2 linked regions of the Azotobacter salinestris genome follow. The protein of the gene in region 1 purifies or fractionates together with the protein of each later gene. This does not show direct contact. Links are inferred from orthologs where the notes say so. Each region holds a gene or a part of one and is shown on either strand. Other genes may lie near its edges. The genes, in order: GCU53_RS18605 and GCU53_RS07940.

Evidence for each region.
Region 2: the proteins of GCU53_RS18605 (region 1) and GCU53_RS07940 purify together in Escherichia coli (affinity purification with mass spectrometry, with the first as the bait; 2 studies listed by BioGRID). This does not show direct contact. The link is inferred for Azotobacter salinestris from one-to-one orthologs.

What each region holds. Positions count from the first base shown.
Region 1 is NZ_CP045302.1:3,965,298-3,972,632, forward strand. The notes cover bases 3,149-5,981. They hold GCU53_RS18605 (DsbC family protein), read left to right. Parts: upstream 3,149-4,114; coding sequence 4,115-4,849; downstream 4,850-5,981. Other genes in these bases: xerD (site-specific tyrosine recombinase XerD), read left to right, coding at 3,153-4,049; GCU53_RS18610 (homoserine dehydrogenase), read left to right, coding at 4,996-5,981. In the rest of the region: ffh (signal recognition particle protein), read left to right, coding at 1-392; rpsP (30S ribosomal protein S16), read left to right, coding at 570-821; ribosome maturation factor RimM, read left to right, coding at 829-1,365; tRNA (guanosine(37)-N1)-methyltransferase TrmD, read left to right, coding at 1,368-2,111; rplS (50S ribosomal protein L19), read left to right, coding at 2,154-2,504; GCU53_RS18595 (acyl-CoA thioesterase), read left to right, coding at 2,652-3,083; more of GCU53_RS18610, read left to right, coding at 5,982-6,300; thrC (threonine synthase), read left to right, coding at 6,386-7,335. UniProt on the Escherichia coli protein: Acts as a disulfide isomerase, interacting with incorrectly folded proteins to correct non-native disulfide bonds.
Region 2 is NZ_CP045302.1:1,673,611-1,680,978, reverse strand. What follows is about bases 1,712-4,577. They hold GCU53_RS07940 (FKBP-type peptidyl-prolyl cis-trans isomerase), read left to right. Parts: upstream 1,712-2,834; coding sequence 2,835-3,320; downstream 3,321-4,577. Other genes in these bases: GCU53_RS07925 (EAL domain-containing protein), read right to left, coding at 4,395-4,577; mscL (large-conductance mechanosensitive channel protein MscL), read right to left, coding at 3,885-4,295; GCU53_RS07935 (glutathione peroxidase), read left to right, coding at 3,402-3,884; GCU53_RS07945 (DUF3565 domain-containing protein), read right to left, coding at 2,542-2,820; GCU53_RS07950 (acetate kinase), read right to left, coding at 1,712-2,542. In the rest of the region: pta (phosphate acetyltransferase), read right to left, coding at 1-1,329; more of GCU53_RS07950, read right to left, coding at 1,343-1,711; more of GCU53_RS07925, read right to left, coding at 4,578-5,147; GCU53_RS07915 (HP1242/YdcH family protein), read left to right, coding at 5,802-6,059; DNA repair protein RadA, read left to right, coding at 6,130-7,368. UniProt on the Escherichia coli protein: Folding helper with both chaperone and peptidyl-prolyl cis-trans isomerase (PPIase) activities. Chaperone activity prevents aggregation of unfolded or partially folded proteins and promotes their correct folding.

The sequences.
Region 1 (7,335 bases):
TCGATCTGGAGGACTTCCGCGATCAGCTGCAGCAGATGAAGAACATGGGCGGTCTGGGTGGGCTGATGGACAAGCTGCCGTCCATCGGTGGCGTCAACCTGGCGCAGATGGGCAGTGCCCAGGGTGTGGCGGAGAAGCAGCTGATGCAGATGGAGGCGATCATCAACTCCATGACTCCGGCCGAGCGCCGCGATCCGGACATCATCAGCGGTTCGCGCAAGCGGCGCATTGCCCTTGGCTCCGGCACCCAGGTGCAGGATGTCGGCCGACTGATCAAGCAGCACAAGCAGATGCAGAAGATGATGAAGAAGTTCACCGCCAAGGGGGGCATCACCAAGATGATGCGCGGCATGGGCAGCATGTTCCCGGGCGGTCGGCTGCCGAAGATCTAGCGGTCGGTCCGGCCGCCTCGGCCGTTCGCGGCGTCTCGAGTGGGGCGGGGCTCGTCGGGCGGCTGGTGAAAAGCCGTTTGCAAAATGCGGCATAACCTTTAGAATACGCGGCCTTTCGGGCCATGAGCCCAGTGTGCAATCTGGTTTTGCAGCACCGACTACAGGAACGATGTTCACATGGTAACCATCCGTCTTGCCCGTGGCGGCTCCAAGAAGCGCCCCTTCTACCACCTGACCGTGACCAACAGCCGCAACGCCCGCGACGGTCGTTTCGTCGAGCGCATCGGCTTCTTCAATCCGATCGCCTCGGGTGCCGAAGCCAAGCTGTCCGTGGATCAGGAGCGTGCCGCCTACTGGCTGAGCCAGGGCGCCCAGCCGTCCGAGCGCGTTGCCCAGCTGCTCAAGGAAGCGGCCAAGGCGACTGCCTGAGTTCGCTATGGACACGACGCCTGCATCCGCCGACGAACTGATCGTTCTTGGCAAGATCACTTCGGTGCACGGCGTCCGCGGGGAAGTGAAGGTCTATTCCTTCACCGATCCGATCGACAACCTGTTCGACTATCGTCGCTGGATCCTCAGGCGTGGCGATGAGTGGCGGCAGGTGGATCTGGTCCGGGGGCGCCCGCAGGGCAGGCTCCTGGTGGCCAAGCTGAAGGGAATCGATGATCGCGACGAGGCGCGTGCCTTGGCGGACTTCGAGATCTGCGTTCCCATCGCTCAGCTGCCTCGGCTGGGTGAGGGCGAGTATTACTGGCATCAGCTCGAAGGCCTGCGGGTAATCGATCAGGCAGATCGCTTGCTTGGCAAGGTCGATCATCTGCTGGAAACCGGCGCCAACGATGTGTTGGTGGTCAGGCCTTGTGCCGGCAGCTTGGATGACCGCGAGCGCCTGTTGCCCTATACGGAGCACTGCGTGCTGCAGGTGGACCTGGCAGCTGGCGAAATGCGGGTGGACTGGGATGCGGACTTCTGAGCATGCAGGTCGAAGTCATCAGCATCTTTCCGGAGATGTTCGCCGCCATCCGTGATTTCGGCATAACCAGCCGAGCGGTCAAACAGGGCCTGCTCAGGCTCAACTGCTGGAATCCCCGAAGCTTCACGGAGGACCGCCACCAGACGGTGGACGATCGTCCGTTTGGCGGCGGCCCGGGCATGGTCATGAAGATCCAGCCTCTGGAGCGGGCTCTGGCTGCCGCCAGAGCCGCGGTCGGAGGACGGGCGAAGGTGATCTACCTGTCGCCGCAAGGCCGCCAGTTGAAGCAGCAGGCGGTGCGTGCGCTGGCGCAGGAGGAGGCGTTGATTCTCATTGCCGGCCGTTATGAAGGAGTCGACGAGCGCTTCATCGAAGCGCACGTGGATGAGGAGTGGTCGATCGGCGATTATGTCCTGTCCGGCGGCGAGCTGCCGGCCATGGTGCTGATCGATGCGGTTACCCGGTTGTTGCCCGGTGCGCTGGGGCATGCCGGTTCCGCCGAGGAGGACTCGTTCACCGATGGCCTGCTCGACTGCCCGCACTACACCCGACCGGAGGTGTACGAGGGAAAACGTGTTCCTGAGGTGCTGCTGAGCGGCAATCATGAGCACATCCGGCGCTGGCGTCTGCAGCAGTCCCTTGGGCGGACCTCGGAGCGCCGCGCCGATCTTCTGGATAGCCGCTCGCTTTCTGGAGAAGAGCAAAAGCTGTTGGCGGAATACCTTCGCCAGCGGAACGATAGTTGACGTATCGATGGCAGGCCAGGGGTCTGTCTCAGGAGCACTCAGATGACCAACAAGATCATTCAGCAGCTCGAAGCCGAGCAGATGAGCAAAGAGATTCCGGCTTTCGCCCCGGGCGATACCGTGATCGTGCAGGTGAAGGTGAAGGAAGGCGAGCGCCAGCGTCTGCAGGCTTTCGAGGGCGTGGTCATCGGCAAGCGCAACCGCGGCCTGAACAGCGCTTTCACCGTGCGCAAGATCTCCAGCGGCGTGGGCGTAGAGCGTACCTTCCAGACCTACAGCCCACTGGTCGACAGCATTACCGTCAAGCGTCGCGGTGACGTGCGCAAGGCCAAGCTGTATTATCTCCGCGACCTGTCCGGCAAAGCAGCACGTATCAAGGAAAAACTCTCCTGATCAGGGTTTTTCTCCTCGAAAAAGCAGCCGAAAGGCTGCTTTTTCGTTTGCGCGTCCGCCGGCAGGCGTGTAAGTCCTGCCTTGCAGCGCACAACAAAAAAATCCCGCCAGTGGCAGCCACCTATTTTTTCATCTGGAAGTAGTGGCATGACCCCTAGAGAGCAAGAAATCCAGCGTCGGATCGCGTTATCCGAAACCCGCATCACCAAAGCGGTCTTTCCGTTCACCACCAACCACCACAACACCCTGTTCGGCGGCACCGCGCTGGGCTGGATGGACGAGGTCTCGTTCATCACCGCAACGCGCTTCTGCCGCCTGCCGACGGTCACGGTTTCCTCGGACCGGGTCGATTTCAAGCATCCGATCCCGGGCGGCTCGATCGTCGAGCTGGTCGGGCGTGTGGTGCAGGTCGGCAACACCAGTTGCAAGGTCGAGGTGGAAATCTTCGTCGAAGGCATGTATTGCGGTACCCGCGAGAAGGCGATCACCGGCCTGTTCAGTTTCGTCGCCATCGACGAGAACAAGCGACCGCAGGCGATACTGCCCGGCTTTCCCATGGAAAAGGATGAGGCAGCCTGAACAGGCTGCCGCTGCCAGCGGGCCGGCGGTCCTCTGGCAGCACTTCTGTCCGTTCTGGCAAGGATCAGCATGCCCTCCATCGAGCATCCACAGATCGAGCGTTTTCTCGAGGCCCTCTGGCTGGAGAAGGGGCTTTCGACGCATACCCGGGCGGCCTATCGCAGCGATCTCGAGCTTTTCAACGGCTGGCTGGGTGAGCGTGGTCTGGAGCTGGTCGAGGTGGGGCGCGAACTGATCCTCGATCATCTGGCCTGGCGAGTCGACGCCGGCTACAAGGCGCGCTCCACCGCGCGCTTTCTCTCCGGTCTGCGCGGTTTCTTCCGCTACCTGTTGCGCGAGGGCGTGATCGCCAGCGATCCGACCCTGCAGGTGGATCTGCCGCAATTGGGCCGTCCCTTGCCCAAGTCCCTCTCCGAGGCCGATGTCGAGGCGCTGCTGGCGGCGCCGGAAAGCGACGATCCGCTCGGGCTGCGCGACCGGGCCATGCTCGAGGTGCTCTATGCCTGCGGCCTGCGGGTCAGCGAGCTGGTTGGCCTGCGCCTGGAGCAACTGAACCTGCGCCAGGGCGTGGTGCGGGTCTTCGGGAAGGGCAGCAAGGAGCGCCTGGTGCCGCTGGGCGAGGAGGCCATCGCCTGGCTCGAGCGCTATCTGGTCGAGGCCAGGGTACTGCTCCTCGGAGGGCGGCCGAGCGACGTGCTCTTTCCCAGCCTGCGTGGCGAGCAGATGACGCGGCAGACCTTCTGGCACCGCATCAAGCATCACGCCCGGGTGGCCGGGATCGACAAGAGCCTGTCGCCGCACACCCTGCGCCATGCCTTCGCGACCCATCTGCTCAATCATGGCGCCGACCTTCGCGTGGTGCAGATGCTTCTCGGCCACAGCGACCTGTCGACCACCCAGATCTACACTCACATCGCCCGGGCGCGCCTGCAGGAGCTGCACGCGCGGCATCATCCGCGTGGCTGAATAGACCGTCCGGCATGTCCCGCCTGTGATAGGCTCTGCCCATTCGCACCATCCTCGGAGTATCCATGCGCGTTTCCTCGCTTTTCGCTGCCGTGGCGCTTGGCCTGGCAGGCACTCTGGCCCTGGCGGCCGATCCCGACCAGGCCATTCGCAAGGCCCTGCAGCAGATGCAGCCGGGATTGCCGATCGAGTCCATCGCCGAAAGCCCGATGACAGGTCTCTACCAGGTCCAGCTGAAGGGTGGACGGATGCTCTATGCCAGTGCCGACGGCCAGTTCGTCATGCAGGGCTACCTGTATCAGCTCAAGGACGGCAAGCCGCTCAACCTCACCGAGAAGGCGGAAAGCCGGGCCGTGGCGAAGACCGTCAACGGCATACCGGCCAGCGAGATGGTGATCTTCGCGCCCAAGGAGCCGAAGACCCACATCACCGTCTTCACCGACACCGACTGCGGCTACTGCCAGAAACTGCACAGCGAGGTGCCGGAGCTGAACCGGCTCGGCGTCGAGGTGCGTTACGTGGCTTTCCCGCGCCAGGGTATCGGCTCCCATGGCTACGGGGATCTGGTGAGCGTCTGGTGCGCCAAGGATCGCCAGACGGCGATGAACAAGGCCAAGGCGCGGGAGAAGGTGCCGGCGGCCACCTGCGACAACCCGGTCGCCAGGCAGTTCGAACTGGGCCAGATGATCGGCGTGCAGGGCACTCCCGCCGTGGTGCTGGCCAACGGGCAGATGATCCCGGGCTACCAGCCGGCACCGCAGCTGGCCAAGCAGGCTATCGCCGCCCAGGCGACCAACTGACCGCACGGCCGTCAAGCCGCGCCGTCGGCGCCCTGCGGGCGGTGCGCCAATTGACTAAAGGCCGAGTGCTTCGTAATGTGCGGCTCTTTTCTCTGCGGCCGGGGCATGCCCGGTCGTTCTCTGCGGTGAAGATGGGGAGTTTCAGCGTGAAACCGGTCAAAGTAGGCATCTGTGGACTGGGTACCGTCGGTGGCGGCACCTTCAATGTGCTCAAACGCAATGCCGAGGAGATCGCCCGCCGTGCCGGGCGTGAAATCGAGATCGCCCAGATCGCCATGCGCAGCGCCAACCCGAAATGCGATATCGCCGGCACCCCCATCGCCGCCGACGTTTTCGAGCTGGTCGACAATCCGGAGATCGAGGTCGTCGTCGAACTGATCGGTGGTTGCGGCCTGGCCCGCGAACTGGTGCTCAAGGCCATCGACAACGGCAAGCATGTGGTCACCGCGAACAAGGCGCTGATCGCCGTGCACGGCGACGAGATCTTCGCCAAGGCCCGCGCGAAGGGCGTGATCGTCGCCTTCGAGGCGGCGGTGGCCGGCGGCATCCCGGTGATCAAGGCGATCCGCGAGGGCCTGGCCGGCAACCGCATCAACTGGGTGGCCGGCATCATCAACGGCACCGGCAACTTCATCCTCAGCGAAATGCGCGAGAAGGGCCGGGCTTTCTCCGATGTCCTCAAGGAGGCCCAGGCGCTGGGCTATGCCGAGGCCGATCCGACCTTCGACGTGGAAGGCATCGATGCCGCTCACAAGCTGACCATCCTCGCCTCGATCGCCTTCGGCATCCCGCTGCAGTTCGACAAGGCCTATACCGAAGGCATATCCAGGCTGACCAGCGCCGACGTCAACTACGCCGAGGCGCTGGGCTACCGCATCAAGCACCTGGGCATCGCCCGGCGCACCAGCGAGGGCTTCGAGCTGCGCGTGCATCCGACGTTGATCCCCGCCGATCGGCTGATCGCCAACGTCAACGGCGTGATGAACGCGGTGATGGTCAACGGCGACGCGGTGGGTTCGACCCTGTTCTGCGGCGCCGGCGCCGGCATGGAGCCGACCGCCTCGGCGGTGGTGGCCGACTTGGTGGATGTGGTGCGCGCCATGACCTCCGACCCGGAGAATCGCGTGCCGCATCTGGCCTTCCAGCCCGATGCGCTGTCCGCCCATCCGATCCTGCCGATTTCGGCCTGCGAGAGCGCCTACTATCTGCGCATCCAGGCCAAGGACCATCCGGGCGTGCTGGCCCAGGTGGCGAGCATCCTCTCCGAGCGCGGCATCAACATCGAGTCGATCATGCAGAAGGAGGCCGAGGAGCACGACGGCCTGGTGCCGATGATCCTGGTCACCCACCGGGTCCGCGAGCGCTGCATCGACGAGGCCATCGCCGCCATGGAAACCCTCGAGGGCGTGGTCGGCAAGGTTGTCCGCATCCGCGTCGAACAGCTCAACTAATCCGCTACAAGCCGCCCGCCGCCCGCCGCCAGTGTCCGAGTCGCTGCGGCTCGGGGCCTGCGGCCCGAACCGAAGGTTTGCACACATGCGCTACATCAGCACCCGTGGCCAGGCGCCGGCCCTGAATTTCGAAGACGTGCTGCTGGCCGGCCTCGCCAGCGACGGTGGCCTCTACGTGCCGGAAAACCTGCCGTGCTTCACCGTCGAGGAGATCGCCTCCTGGGCCGGCCTGCCGTACCACGAGCTGGCCTTCCGGGTGATGCGCCCGTTCGTCGCCGGTTGCATCGCCGACGCCGACTTCAAGAGGATCCTCGAAGAAACCTACGGGGTGTTCGCCCACAAGGCAGTGGCGCCGCTGACCCAGCTGGGCGCCAACGAGTGGGTGCTCGAGCTGTTCCAGGGCCCGACCCTGGCGTTCAAGGACTTCGCCCTGCAACTGCTCGGCCGCCTGCTCGACCACGTGCTGACCAGGCGCGGCGAGCGCGTGGTGATCATGGGCGCCACCTCCGGCGATACCGGCTCGGCCGCCATCGAGGGCTGCAAGGCCTGCGAGAACGTCGACATCTTCATCATGCACCCGCACAACCGCGTGTCCGAGGTGCAGCGCCGGCAGATGACCACCATCCTCGGCGACAACATCCACAACATCGCCATCGAGGGCAACTTCGACGACTGCCAGGAGATGGTCAAGGCCAGCTTCGCCGACCAGGGCTTCCTCAAGGGCACCCGGCTGGTGGCGGTCAACTCGATCAACTGGGCGCGGATCATGGCCCAGGTCGTCTACTACTTCCATGCCGCCCTGCAGCTCGGAGCACCGCACCGCTCGGTGGCCTTCTCGGTGCCGACCGGCAACTTCGGCGACATCTTCGCCGGCTACCTGGCGCGCAACATGGGCCTGCCGGTCAACCAGTTGATCGTCGCCACCAACCGCAACGACATCCTGCACCGCTTCATGTCCGGCAACCGCTACGACAAGGACACCCTGCACCCGTCGCTGTCGCCATCCATGGACATCATGGTTTCCTCCAACTTCGA
Region 2 (7,368 bases), 2.3 Mb from region 1 along the record:
GCGCTCGCGGACCCGCTCGGGATCGACGATCTCCAGGCCGGCGGGCAATTCGATACCTTGCGCCCGGGCCACCGTCTGCACCTCCTCGGGTCTGGCCAGCAGCACGCAGCGGGCGATGCCGCGCTGCTGGCAGATTGCCGCGGCCTGCACGGTGCGCGGCTCGCTGCCTTCCGGCAGGACGATGCGCCGGTTCGCCGCCCTGGCCCGCCTGACCAGCTGGTAGCGGAACGCCGGCGGCGACAGGCGCGGCTCGCGGGGCGTGCCGCAGCGCCGGGCGAACCAGGCGTGGTCGAGGTGACTGGCCACGTAGTCGCTGATCCGTTCGGCGCGCTCCTGGTCGTCGAGGGGGATCTCCCGGTTCAGCCGCTCCAGTTCGTGCAGGGTTTCCTCGGGGGCGCGCTCCACGGCGAGCACCGGCAGGCCGTCGGCCATGGCCAGGCGGCACAGCTCGAGCACCCGCTCATCGGCGGGCAGTTCGCCGCACAGCAGCAGCCCGGCCAGCGCCATGCCGTTGCGGCTGGCCAGGCCAGCGGCGAGGATCACGTCGTGGCGGTCGCCGGGCACCAGCAACAGGGTGCCCGGCCTGAAGCGCGGCAGCAGGCTCGGCGCGGCGGCGGCGCACAGCAGGCTGTGCTGTACCCGGCGCTGGCGGTAGTCGCCGGGGTTGAGCAGGCGCGCGCCGAGCAGGTCGGCGATGTCGCTGGTGCGCGGGGTGTTCAGCGTGTCGTGCCAGGGCACGCAGCCGAGCAGGCGCAGGGTCTTGCCGAGCGGTTCGGGCTGGCACAGGCGCTCGGCCAAAGGCCCGGGGCGCACCTTGTTGAGGATCGCCCCGGCGACTGGCGTGTCCTGGCCGGCGCCGAGCAGGCGGGCCTGGATCTCCAGGCGGTCGCGCAGCTCTTCGAGGCTTTCCTCGGCCGGCGTGGAGACCAGGACGACGTCGGCGTTCAGGCTGCGTGCCAGATGCCCGTTGAGGCGTATGGCGTAGCCGACCTGTGGGCTCGGCACCAGGCCCTCGACGATCAGCACGTCGTGGCCGTTCTCGAGCTGCTGCAGACGACCGACGATGTCCTCCAGCAACTCATCCAACTGGCCGTCGCCGAGGCGCCGCTCCACCTGGGCCAGCGATAGAGGCTGCGGCGGGTTCAGATGGTGGGTGCGGGCGATCAACGCGGTGGAGCGCTCCGGACCGCTATCGCCGGGGTGCGGCTGGGCGACCGGCTTGAAGAAGGCGACTTTCAGGCCGCGCCGCTCCAGGGCGCGGACCAGGCCGAGGCTGGCCGAGGTGAGGCCGACGCCGTAGCCGCTGGGGGCGATCAGGAAGGTCTGCATGGGGCTGTCCTTGTCAGGAAGTGGGGGAGTCGAGCAGCGCCAGGGTGTCCAGGGCAATCTGCCGCTCCTCGCTGGTGGGGATCACCAGCAGGCGCGGATGGCCGGGGGCGTTGATCGCGCCGCTGACGCCGCCGACGCAGCGGGCGTTCGCGGCCTTGTCGACCGCCAGGCCGAGCAGCCCCAGATGGCCGACGGTCCTGGCGCGCACCAGCGGCGAGTTCTCGCCGATGCCGCCGGTGAAGATCACCCCGTCCAGGCGCGGCAGGGCGCAGGACAGCGCGGCCAGCGATTTGGCCAGGCGGTAGCAGAACACCTCGATGGCCAGGGTCGCCGGGCGGTGGCCCCGGGCACGCGCCTGCTCCAGGCTGCGCATGTCGTTGGAAAGCCCGGACAGGCCGAGCAGGCCGCTCTCGCTGTTCAGCAGGTGGTCGATCTCCTCGAGGCTCCAGCCCAGCACGCGGGCCAGGTGGCCATACAGGTTGGGGTCGACGTCGCCGCTGCGGGTGCCCATAACCAGGCCTTCCAGCGGGGTCAGGCCCATGCTGGTGTCGCGGCTCTGGCCGTCGACGATGGCGCAGGTCGAGCAGCCGTTGCCCAGGTGTGCGCTCAGCCAGCTGCTGTCGCCGGGGGACAGGCCGGCGAGCTCCGCGGCGCGCCGGCCGACGTAGTGGTGGCTGGTGCCGTGGAAGCCGTAGCGGCGCACGCCATGCTCGCGGTAGAGGTAGTCCGGAATGGCGTAGCGAAAGGCGTGCTCGGGCATGCTCTGGTGGAAGGCGGTATCGAACACCGCGACCTGCGGCAGGCCGGGGAACAGCTGCATGGCCGTCTCGATGCCGAGCAGGTTCTGCGGGTTGTGCAGCGGCGCCAGCGGCACCATGGCGCGGATCGCCGCGAGCGCCCGCGCGTCGATCAGACAGGATTGGGTGAATTGCTCGCCGCCGTGCACCACCCGGTGGCCGATGCCGTGCAGGCGGCCCTCGCAGGCCTCCTCGACCAGCGGCAACAGCGCTTCGAGCGCGGCGCGGTGGTCGGCGCCGGGCAGCTCGCGCTGGTGGCGGATGCTCGCGGCCTGCCAGCAGTGCAGCAGCGCCTGCGGGCTGTTCAGGCGCTCGGCCTGGCCGGCGAGCAGGGGCATGGCGTGGGCCTGGCTGATCAGGGCGAACTTGAGCGACGAGCTGCCGCAGTTGAGCACCAGTATGTTGCGTGTGGCCATCAGTCCTCCCGGGATCGTTCCTTCCGGCACCAGCCGCAGGAAAAGGGTTGACCGATGAGGCGCCGGCGATGTTCCGGATTGAGTACCCAAGGGCGGTTCTGCCAGGGCGGCTGGTGACGCAGATGCTGGGTATGCCCGCAGGACAGCAGCGCCACCCAGTGGCCGTCCGCGTCCTGGCGGAAGCCGGTCAGGCGCGGCGTCCCGGCCCGCTCGTCCTCGCCCGGTTCGCTTTCCCGCGAGGTGACGGTTACACTGGGAACTTCATTCTTCTTTTGCAAAAGGTTGTTCGCTCATGCTGATCGCCGCCAACAAGGCTGTCTCCATCGACTATACCCTGACCAACGATGCCGGTGAGGTGATCGACAGTTCTGCCGGCGGTGCGCCGCTGGTCTATCTGCATGGGGCCGGAAACATCATCGTCGGCCTGGAGAAGGCGCTGGAAGGCAAGCAGGCCGGGGACGAGCTGAAGGTTTCCATCGAGCCGGAAGAGGCCTACGGCGAGTACAGCCCCGAGCTGGTCGCCACCCTCAACCGCGCCATGTTCGAAGGCGTCGACGAGCTGGCGGTGGGCATGCAGTTCCACGCCTCCGCGCCGGACGGCGGCATGCAGATCGTCACCATCCGCCACCTGGAAGGCGACGACGTGACCGTCGACGGCAACCACCCCCTGGCCGGTCAGCGCCTGAACTTCCAGGTCAAGGTGGTCGGCGTGCGCGAAGCCCATCCGGAGGAAATCGCCCACGGCCATATCCATGGCGAGGGTGGCCACCACCACTGAAGCCGGCCCGCCGGCCGTGCGTGACACCTCGAAAGGGCGCCGTTTGGCGCCTTTTCTCTTGGCAAGCAGGGGAGTCGAGAGATGAGTGCGTTCCATGATCTGGCCTTGCGCGGACTGGACAGCCAGGACCTGCCGCTGGCGCAGTTCCGCGACAAGGTGGTGCTGGTGGTCAACGTCGCCTCGAAATGCGGCCTGACGCCTCAGTACGCGAGCCTGGAGAGGCTCCAGCTGCAGTACCGCGACCGTGGTTTCAGCGTGCTCGGCCTGCCGTGCAACCAGTTCGCCGCTCAGGAGCCGGGCGATGAGGCGCAGATCCGCGAGTTCTGCACCCTCAATTACGGTGTGACCTTCCCCCTGGCGGCCAAGCTCGAGGTCAACGGTCCCGAGCGCCACCCCCTGTACCGCTTGCTGGCGGGGGAGGACGCCGAGTTCCCCGGCGACATCACCTGGAATTTCGAGAAGTTCCTGGTGGGCCGCGACGGCCGCGTGCTGGCGCGCTTCTCGCCGCGCACCGCGCCGGACGCCCCGGCGCTGCTGCAGGCGATCGAGAAGGCCCTCGGCTGATCAGGAGCGGTTCTGCGCCTTGAGCAGGTTGCGGATCTCCTCGAGCAGCTGCTGGTCGCGGGTCGGTGCCGGCGGCAGGCTCGGCGCCGCCGCCTCCTTGCGCTTGAGCTTGTTGAGTGCCTTGACGCCGATGAAGATGGCGAAGGCGATGATCACAAAGTCGATCACCGTCTGGAGGAACCGGCCGTAGGCCAGCACCACCGCGGGCGCATCGCCCCGGGCCTGCTTGAGGGTGATGGCCAGGTCGGAGAAGTCCACTCCGCCGATCAGCAGGCCGAGCGGCGGCATGATCAAGTCCCCGACGAAGGACGAGACGATCTTGCCGAAGGCCGCGCCGATGATGATCCCCACCGCCATGTCGACCACGTTGCCCTTGACGGCGAAGGCCTTGAATTCGCTGAGCATGCCCATGCAAGCGCTCCTCGTTGAGATGACCTGGCTCGCAGTCTAGGGCGTGTCATCGGTTATTTCCCGCAGCGCGCCGGTCGCTGAAAACCCGGCCGGCGTCCCTCAGACGTCCGGAAAGCGGACTGGCGGCAGGGCCTCGAAGGCCGGTCTGGCGAACAGGTAGCCCTGGAACAGCTCGATCCCCAGACCGCGCAGGGCCTCGAGTTCGCCCGGCGTCTCCACGCCCTCGGCGATCACCGTGATCCCCAGGCGCCGGCTGATCGCGAGCAGACCCTCGACCAGGACCTGGCGCACGCTGTCGCGGTCGATGTCGCGAATCAGCGCCATGTCCAGCTTGATCAGGTCCGGCTGGAAGTCGGCCAGCAGGTTGAGCCCGGCGTAGCCGGCGCCGAAGTCGTCGATGGCGGTGCGAAAACCCTGCTGGCGATAGGCGCGCAGGATGCCGATCAGGGGGTCGAGGTCGAGCTCCTGTTCCTGCTCGGTGACCTCGAAGATGATCCGCTCCAGCGGGAAATGGCAGCGCCGCGCGGCTTCCAGGGTGGCGCGGAGGCAGGTTTCCGCGCGATAGACGGCATTGGGCATGAAGTTGATCGACAGGAATCCCGGTACGGCCAGGGCCGCTCCCCATTCCACGGCCTTGACCCGGCACTGCTGGTCGAAGCGGTAGCGGTTCTCCGCATCGACCTGCGCCAGCAGGCTGCCCGCGCCGCTGCCGTCGGCACCGCGCACCAGTGCCTCGTGGGCGAAGATGCGGCGCTTCGGCAGGTCGACGATCGGCTGGAAGGCCATGCTCAGGGCGGGAGTGGAGTCCGGGGCGGTCTGGCAGGCGTGGCAGGGCGATGGGGTGTCAGGCATCGGCGAATGACTCGGAAGGGTTCGATGAGGCACGAAAGCAGATTTCACCTTGGCTGTCATCCGGACTTTCAGGCACGCCCGGCTTGCAGCGACAGCCTCGCCAGGGCCAGGAAAGCTTTTCTATGAGGCAGATGAATACATTACCGAGCAGAAGAGGATCCGTCGCGAGCAGAACTTCAAGCAGGCCGGGGAGCTGTTCCGCGGCTACGACCTCGGCATGGCCAACGAATAGGGCCACACGGCGCTGATCCTGGCCGCCTATCACGGGCGAATCGAGACGGTGGCGCAGCTGCTCGCCGCCGGCGCCGGCACCGATGCCTGTGGCCAGGACCGGCATGGCAACACCGCGCTGATGGGGGCGATCTTCAAGGGCGAGCTGCGCATCGCCAGGCGCCTGCTGGCGACCGAATGCGATCCGGACCAGCGCAATGCCGCCGGCCAGACCCCGGCCATGTACGCCGCGCTGTTCCAGCGCCGGGAGCTGCTCGAGGCGCTGCGCGAGCGCGGTGCCAACCTGACGGCCAGCGATGCGTTCGGCAACACGGTGGAGAACCTGGCGCGCGGGGAGATCCGCTCGCCCTGAGCGCCGGCAGCTGCGGTTGCCGGCTGCTAAGGTGAAGAGGTCCGGCCCCGCCACCACAGGAGGAACGCTTCATGTACGTCGATCCCCACCCCCTGAGCAAGGATTTCCCGGACCAGACCGAGACGCTGCAGCGTCTGCGGCAGACGAGCCCCAACTTTTCCCGCCTGGTCGAGGAGTACGAGGCGCTGGACAAGCGCATCTGCCGTGTCGAGGGCGGTACGGAGAACCTGGACGACCTGCAGCTGCAAGCGTTGAAGCAGGAGCGGGTGGTGATGAAGGACGATATCGCCCGCCAGCTCCGAAAGGCACTCGACAACAGCGGAAGCTGACTCGTCGAGCGTCGCGCACAGGCCTGCGCCCGGCCGCTATCATGCGGGCTTTTCCCGGAGCGGAGTTCCCATGGCCAAGGCCAAGCGCATGTACGGCTGCACCGAGTGCGGCGCCACCTTCCCCAAATGGGCCGGCCAGTGCGGCGAGTGCGGCGCCTGGAACACCCTGGTGGAAACCCTGCTGGAGGGCGCGGCGACGCCGAACGGTCGCGGCGGCTGGGCCGGCCAGCAGGCCAACGTCAGGACCCTGGCGGAGGTCAGCGTCGAGGAGGTGCCGCGCTTCTCCACTGCCTCGAAGGAGCTCGACCGGGTGCTCGGCGGCGGCCTGGTGGACGGCTCGGTGGTGCTGATCGGCGGCGACCCCGGCATCGGCAAGTCGACCATCCTCCTGCAGACCCTGTGCAACGTCGCCGAACGCTTCCCGGCGCTCTACGTCACCGGCGAGGAGTCCCAGCAGCAGGTGGCGATGCGTGCCCGCCGCCTGGACCTGCCGCAGGACAAGCTCAAGGTGATGACCGAGACCTGCATCGAGGCGATCATCGCCACCGCCCGCCTGGAAAAGCCCAAGGTGATGGTGATCGACTCGATCCAGACCATCTTCACCGAGCAGCTGCAGTCGGCGCCCGGCGGCGTCGCCCAGGTGCGCGAGAGCGCGGCGCTCTTGGTGCGCTTCGCCAAGCAGAGCGGCACCGCGGTGTTCCTGGTCGGCCACGTCACCAAGGAGGGCGCGCTGGCCGGCCCCCGGGTGCTCGAGCACATGGTCGACACCGTGCTGTATTTCGAGGGCGAGTCCGACGGCCGCCTGCGCCTCTTGCGGGCGGTGAAGAACCGTTTCGGCGCGGTCAACGAGCTGGGTGTGTTCGGCATGACCGACAAGGGCCTGAAGGAGGTCTCCAACCCCTCGGCGATCTTCCTCACCCGCGCCCAGGAGGCGGTGCCCGGCAGCGTGGTGATGGCCACCTGGGAGGGTTCGCGGCCGATGCTGGTCGAGGTGCAGGCGCTGGTCGACAACAGCCACCTGGCCAACCCGCGGCGCGTGACCCTGGGCCTGGACCAGAACCGCCTGGCCATGCTGCTGGCCGTGCTGCACCGCCACGGCGGCATTCCCACCTACGACCAGGACGTGTTCCTCAACGTGGTCGGCGGGGTCAAGGTGCTGGAGACCGCCTCGGATCTGGCGTTGCTCGCCGCGGTGATCTCCAGCCTGCGCAACCGGCCCTTGCCCCACGATCTCCTGGTGTTCGGCGAGATCGGCCTGTCCGGCGAGATCCGTCCGGTGCCGAGCGGCCAGGAGCGCCTCAAGGAGGCT